DNA from 3 places in the Streptomyces sp. SM18 genome. Region 1 is predicted to be linked to each of the others. Evidence: riboswitches for the same ligand, from Rfam matches in the RefSeq annotation. Region 1 holds a riboswitch; each other region holds the start of a gene.

Evidence for each region. A riboswitch is a leader RNA that binds a small molecule or an ion and turns the genes downstream of it on or off. The one in region 1 is predicted to bind cobalamin.
Region 2: another riboswitch for cobalamin. It lies ahead of metE (5-methyltetrahydropteroyltriglutamate--homocysteine S-methyltransferase); the one in region 1 lies ahead of nrdI (class Ib ribonucleoside-diphosphate reductase assembly flavoprotein NrdI).
Region 3: another riboswitch for cobalamin. It lies ahead of B9S64_RS05950 (cobalamin biosynthesis protein); the one in region 1 lies ahead of nrdI (class Ib ribonucleoside-diphosphate reductase assembly flavoprotein NrdI).

What each region holds. Positions count from the first base shown of each region.
Region 1 is NZ_CP029342.1:7,425,485-7,427,736, forward strand. It holds gene nrdE (class 1b ribonucleoside-diphosphate reductase subunit alpha) at 1-510, opposite strand, end outside; gene nrdI (class Ib ribonucleoside-diphosphate reductase assembly flavoprotein NrdI) at 507-938, opposite strand; cobalamin riboswitch at 1,105-1,335, opposite strand; gene B9S64_RS32840 (hypothetical protein) at 1,401-1,772, opposite strand; cobalamin riboswitch at 2,180-2,252, opposite strand, start outside.
Region 2 is NZ_CP029342.1:5,780,376-5,782,627, reverse strand. It holds gene B9S64_RS25920 (hypothetical protein) at 1-612, shown strand, start outside; cobalamin riboswitch at 880-1,096, shown strand; gene metE (5-methyltetrahydropteroyltriglutamate--homocysteine S-methyltransferase) at 1,258-2,252, shown strand, end outside.
Region 3 is NZ_CP029342.1:1,350,955-1,353,206, reverse strand. It holds gene B9S64_RS05955 (cobyric acid synthase) at 1-227, opposite strand, end outside; gene B9S64_RS05950 (cobalamin biosynthesis protein) at 224-1,189, opposite strand; cobalamin riboswitch at 1,318-1,447, opposite strand; gene B9S64_RS05945 (hypothetical protein) at 1,595-1,813, opposite strand; gene B9S64_RS05940 (inorganic phosphate transporter) at 1,826-2,252, opposite strand, start outside.

The sequences.
Region 1 (2,252 bases):
GAGGAAGGTCGGGGTGGCCGGCTGGAAGCGGCCGGTCATCATCTCGTCCACCAGCCGGGCCGCGAGCGCCTCGTCACCGGCGCCGAGGAACAGGGCGGTGGCGACGATCCGGTCCTCGTACCGCTCCAGGTAGCGGGAGCCGTCGAAGGTCTTCAGCGTGTACGAGGTGTAGTACTTGAACGCGCCGAGGAAGGTACGGAAGCGGTGCTCGTGGGCGTACGCCTGCCGGTACAGGTCCTCCAGGAACTCCCACCGGTAGCGGCGGAGGGGCGCCTCCTCGTAGTAGTCGTTCTCCACGAGGTGGTCGATCTTCTCCTTCAGCGACCCGAACACCACCGTGTTCGGGTTGACGTGCTGGAGGAAGTACTGGCGGACGGCCTCGCGGTCCTTGTCGAACTGGATGGCGCCGTCGCAGTCGTACAGGTTCAGCATGGCGTTCAGCGCGTGGTAGTCCTTGCGCGTGCCGACCGACTCGCGCCGGCCCGTGGCGGCCGTGGTGAGGGCGTTCATGCCGCCTGCCGCCCCGCCGTCGATGAGTGTCGTGTCCAAAACTCTCGTAGCCCTTCCCTTACGGCGCGGACGTCTCGGTCCGTGCCCAGCAGTTCGAATCGGTACAGCTCCGGGACCCCGCACTTCGCCGAGATCACCCGGCCGGCCAGGCAGTAGTCCGCGCCGAAGTTGGTGTTGCCGGAGGCGATGACCCCCCGCAGCAGCGCCCGGTTGGCCTCGACGTTCAGAAAGCGGATCACCTGTTTGGGGACCGCGCCCGCGCGCTCGCCCCCGCCGTAGGTCGGCACGACGAGCACATAGGGCTCGGTGACCAGGGGCATGCCGTCACGGCGGGGATGCAGGGGGATCCGGGTGGCGGGCAGGCCCAGCTTCTCCACGAAGCGCCTGGTGTTCTCCGAGACGCTGGAGAAATACACGAGACCGCTCATCGGCGCCGTCTCCTCTCACTCGTTCCCGTGTCCGTCCGAGGACCGGGAGGGGAGGAGCGGGCGGCGCGTACGGCTGGGGGCCGGATGGTGAACGGACAAGCCTCACCCGGCGCCGCGCGTCTGCCACCTGGCCCTCCCTCGGGGCCTCGGAGCGCGCACACCGCGGTCCGGCGTGCGCACCGGTGGCAGGTCTTCGGACTCGCGGGCCCGTCGCGCCGGACAACGCCGTACGCGACTCCTACTGGCCGTCGCTTCCCGGGCCCGGTTTCCAGGCCCAGTGCGTGTGACGGCGGTCGTTCCCACTCACCGCTGCGGGGCAGTCCCGGTCTTTCACCGGGTTCCCTCTTGCGACGCCGGGCACAGACGTACCCGGCGAACCACCAGCACCAACAACACTACATCTAGAAGCTGGCGCGTGGTGAACACCCCAGATGTTGTGTCGCAGGCGATAGTTAGGTATACCTAAGCATTGCTTCGGCCGGAGGCGGAGGGGTCCTGCGACGTGCGTGACGTGCGCGGCGTGCGTCGTGCCCCGATGACGGAGCGCACCTGGTGCGCGCGTCGGTGCATCTCCGTGACCAGGGCCGGGCGGGACGGCGGAGGGCCGGAGGCCGAGGGCTCCTCCTGAGCCCCTGGCGGAGTTCCGCCGCCGAGCGCCTCGGCCACGGAATCCAGGAACGCGCCCACGTCGATCAGCGTGTCGCGCAGCATCCGCAACCTGGCGGTCTGACTGCCGAGCTGTCTGCGCATGGCCAGCAGATTCTCGTATTCCTTCTCGGACACGGCGACCATGGGCTCGCCGTCCACGACGACCTTTCGCGGTTTACCACGCACCGGTGGGTCCCCTTCCCGCCTCGTTCACGACGGTGCTGTGGGACGGGCGGGGACGTCTGTGGCGTCCCGGCCCCTGGACGGTTCGGTACGGAGCCGGGCAGCTCATGCCGTACGGTGCGGGGCGGCCGCGGCGGGCCGGCCGTCGCGGGCGAAGGTCCGGGCGGGCGCCGCTACTTTCGCAACACGCCGTAGGTGCGGTACGTGCTGCCGTGGGCCGTGCTGTCACGGACATCTCCTTCGCGAGCGACTCCTCGGAATCCCGGCGACGGGACACGGGCGCGAAGGGGTGACGAACCGGACGGCCACGACGCCGCGCGGCACGGGCACGGTCGTTCCGTCTGGTGTGTACGCCGACCCGCCCACGAGGTCACCGAGATGTCCGCGCACGGAAGGACCCGCACGCGGGCAGGTGGCAGGTCTTCGGACTCGTGGGCACGTCTGCCGGGGCAGACACCTACTGGCCGTCGCTTCCCAGGTCCG
Region 2 (2,252 bases), 1.6 Mb from region 1:
GTCAACACCGACTCCAACGGCTGGGCGGTCTCCGGTCTGAACGCCTGCGGCATCGACCCGCAGACCGGCGACTTCCTCACGTCGGCCGGCAAGACACCCGTCGACTTCCTGATATCCCAGCAGTTCAACCCGGGCGGCGGCTTCAAGTACCAGCCCTCCGACACCACGCCCTCCGCCTACGCCTCCGTCGACGGGCTGCGTGCCGTGGCGGGCGGCGGCTTCACCGCCGCTCCCCCGGTGCCGGCCACCGCCGGCGCCCCCCGCTGGGTGGCCCAGGGATCCTTCACCTCCGGTACGGCCGCGAAGCTGGCCCTCACCGTCGACGACGGCGCCGGCGGTCTGAAGGTGTGCTCCGTCTCGTTCACGCCGACGGGGACCACGACCACGCTGGGCGCGGTGCTCGACGCGGCGACCGGCTCCGCCACCCCGTCCGGCTGTGTCTCGTCGGTGACCCCGTCGTCCGGGACGGGCACCGTCACCGCGCTCAACGGCAAGGCCAACAGCTCTGCGGGGAGTTGGAAGGCCAGTGCCGACGGTGCGGCCTTCACGACCGCCACCCGGGGCACGGTCGTCCATGCGGGCGACACCCTGGCCCTGCGCTGGGGCGCCTGACCGGCGTCCGGCCGCGCCACCGGGGAAACCCCGTGAGCGGTGGCGGCCGGGTCCCGCAGACGGGGCCCGGCCGCCACCGGTATTCCGTCCCGCCGCACGCGTCCCCCACCGGACGCGGACGTCCCGCGACACGCCGAGCGCCGTCACGGGAGACGGCCCCGCGACCGGCGCGCCGCGCCGCAGGACGCGGGTGCCGGCGCGCCCGTCGCCGTCTCATATTCCGGTCCGGCATGTGAACACCGGCACCCGGTTCGTGATCCGCCCTCTAGGCTGACCGGTGCAGCTGGTTCGCCCTGTCCGCCAGACAGACGCGTCGTAAGAGGGAACCCGGTGGGAATCCGGGACTGCCCCGCAGCGGTGAGTGGGAACGACCGCCGTCATACGCACTGGGTCCGCACGGACCTGGGAAGCGACGGCCAGTAGGTGTCTGCCCCGGCAGACGTGCCCACGAGTCCGAAGACCTGCCCGTTGCCCGTACGCGAACGATCGCGTACGGACATCCCGGTGACCTCGTGGGCGGGTCGGCGTACATACCAGACGGAACCTGCCGCACAAGGCGAGCGAGCGTTCCGTCCGGTTCGTCACCCTTCGCGCCCGTGTCCCGTCTCCGGGATCTCAAGGAGTCATCTCGCGAAGGAGATTTCCGTGACAGCACAGCCCGCAGCCGCGGCAGCGCGCGCCACCGTGTACGGCTACCCCCGCCAAGGCCCCGACCGGGAGCTGAAGAAGGCCGTCGAAGGCTACTGGAAGGGCCGGGTCACCGCCGACGCCCTCCGGGAGACCGCGGCGGAGCTCCGCCGGGCCAACTGGCGGCAGCTCGCCGACGCCGGTGTCCACGAGGTGCCGACCGGCGACTTCTCGTACTACGACCATGTGCTGGACACCAGCGTCATGGTCGGCGCGATCCCCGGGCGGCACCGGGCGGCCGTCGGCGCCGACGCCCTCGACGGCTACTTCGCGATGGCCCGGGGCACCCAGGACGTGGCCCCCCTGGAGATGACCAAGTGGTTCGACACCAACTACCACTACCTGGTGCCCGAGCTGGGTCCGGACACCGTCTTCACGGCCGACTCCTCCAAGCAGGTCACCGAGCTGAAGGAAGCCCTCGCGCTCGGCCTCTCGGCCCGTCCCGTGCTGGTCGGCCCCGTCACCTACCTCCTGCTGGCCAAGCCCGCCCCGGGTGTGGCCGCCGACTTCGAGCCGCTGACCCTCCTGGACCGGCTGCTGCCCGTCTACGCCGAGGTGCTGGCCGACCTGCGGGCCGCCGGCGCCGAGTGGGTCCAGCTCGACGAGCCCGCCCTCGTCCAGGACCGCACCCCGGCCGAGCTGAACGCCGCCGGCCGCGCCTACAGCGACCTGGGCGGCCTCACCGACCGCCCCCAGCTGCTCGTCGCCTCCTACTTCGACCGGCTCGGTGACGCCCTGCCCGTCCTGGCGAAGGCGCCCGTCGAGGGTCTCGCCCTCGACTTCACCGACTCCGCCGCGGCCAACCTCGACGCGCTGGCCGCCGTCGGCGGACTGCCCGGCAAGCGCCTGGTCGCCGGGGTCGTCAACGGCCGCAACATCTGGATCAACGATCTGGAGAAGTCCCTGTCCACCCTGGGGACGCTCCTCGGCCTGGCCGGCCAGGTGGACGTGGC
Region 3 (2,252 bases), 6.1 Mb from region 1:
GGGTTCATCAGCGCGGTCGGCTCCACCCGGGCGGCCTGCGCCTGCATCGCCTGGGCGCGGCCGATCTCCGCTCCCTCACGCGTGACGAAGGAGTTCAGCGACATGTTCTGCGCCTTGAACGGGGCGGTCTTCACCCCCTGGCGCACCAGCCACCGGCAGATCCCGGCCGTGACGACGCTCTTGCCCGCGTCCGAGGTCGTCCCCGCGACCAGCAGTCCGCCGCTCATCCCCGCCCCCTTCGAACCTCTCGTACCACGTGTCCCACGGCCAGCCGCCCGGCCACGCACACGCCCAGGGCCAGCACACCCACGCGGCGCGACAGCCGCACCGCGCGTTCGATGTCCCCGGTGCGCACCTCGCGCCCGGCCTCCCCGTTCAGCACGGGCCGGTGCTCGACCCGCCCGCTGTACGCCAGGGTCCCGCCGAGCCGTACGCCGAGCGCACCGGCGAAGGAGGCCTCCACCGGGCCCGCGTTGGGGCTCGGATGCCGGTCCGCGTCCGCCCGCCAGGCGCGTACCGCCTGCCGGGGGCGCCCCCCGGCGGCCACCGCGAGCGCGGCGGTGAGGCGGGCGCCGGGCCAGCCGGCCAGGTCGTCGAGCCGGGCGGAGGCCCAGCCGTAGCGCCGGTGACGCGGCGACCTGTGGCCGACCATGGCGTCCAGGGTGTTCACGGCGCGGAACCCGACCAGCCCCGGCGCGCCGCCCAGCGCGCCCCACACCAGGGCGCCCACCACCGCGTCGGAGGTGTTCTCGGCGACGGACTCCACCACCGCGCGGGCGATGCCCGGCCCGTCCAGCGCGTGCGGGTCCCGGCCGCACAGACGCGGCAGCCGCTCCCGGGCCAGGCCGAGGTCACCGGCGGCGAGGGCGTCACCGATGGCGCGGGCCTCCCGGCCCAGCGAGGTGCCCCCGACGACGGTCCAGGTGGCGGCGGCGGTCAGCGCCACGGCCGCGGCGGGGCGGTCGCGCACGGCACGGGCGGCCAGCGCGGCGGCACCGGTGGCGCCGCCGGCGCAGACCAGCGTGTGCAGGGCGCCCCAGCCGCGGTGATCGCGCCACAGCCGGTTCTCGACGCCCGCCGCGGCGCGCCCGAAGGCGGCGACCGGGTGGCCCCGACGGGGGTCACCGAGCAGCAGGTCGCCGATCAGGCCGGCGGCGGCGCCGTACGCGAAGATGCGGTCGGCTCGCACGGATCAGCCGGCCGTCGCGCCCCGGAGGGGGGACGGCACGGGGGGTACGGGGTCCGACGCACGGCGGCCGGGCATGGCAGATGTCCTCACTCAGGGTCCGCGCCCTGGTTCGACGTGACCGGCGACGAGAGTCTCCTGGCTCCCGGATCCGCTGTTCCCCCGGCCTTCCAGCCCGCGCGGCGGGCCGTGACGTCCGTGTGGGGGACAGCTCCCCGGTGACAGTGGCGGGACCGCGCCGGATTCGCACCGGCTTCCTCTGCTGCCGCCGTACTTGGCCCCGGCAGTCCACCACGCCCCCCGAACAGCCGTCAACCTGCCGCTGACCTGCGAGGCCGCAGTGTGCGCAGACGCACACCGGGCCGGACACGCGGGTGCGTGTCCGGCCCGGTGGGGAGGAACGGGAGGTCAGGCGACGATCAGATAGATCCCGTATCCGACCGCCGCCGCGCACAGCGCGAAACAGGCGTACGCACCGGCGCGGGCCCGCACCGGGGAGCCGCCCGTCGTGGCGGACGCCTGCTTGGCGAGGCCGACGATGCCGAGGCTGAAGAGGCCGACCAGCGCCACGGTGACCACGAGGCTGACGCCGAAGACGGAGGCGAGGGCCGCCCAGTCGATGTTCATACGGATCCGTCCTTACACCGTGGCCGGCCGGGCCGGAGGGTCTGCGGGAGCGTCCGGCGCCGGGACCGGGGCCGGGATGGTGGTCTTGAGTTCCGGGACGTTCACGCCCACGGGCGGCGGGCTGACGGCCGCGATGGCGGTGGTGACGACACCCGCGGGCTCGGGCGCGGTGACGTTGGTGTGGTCGACCGGCTTGCGGCGCGACAGCAGCCAGATGGCGCCGGACCCGGCGACGAGCAGCACGGCCACCACCGCGACGCCCCAGGGGCCCTGCTTGGTCAGGAACTCCGCGCCCGCGCCGACCAGACCGGCGGCCGGCAGCGTCAGACCCCAGGCGACGAACATCCGGGTGGCGGTGGACCAGCGGACCACACCCCCCTGGCGGCCGAGACCCGCGCCCATCACGGCCCCGGAGCAGGACTGGGTGGTGGAGAGGGAG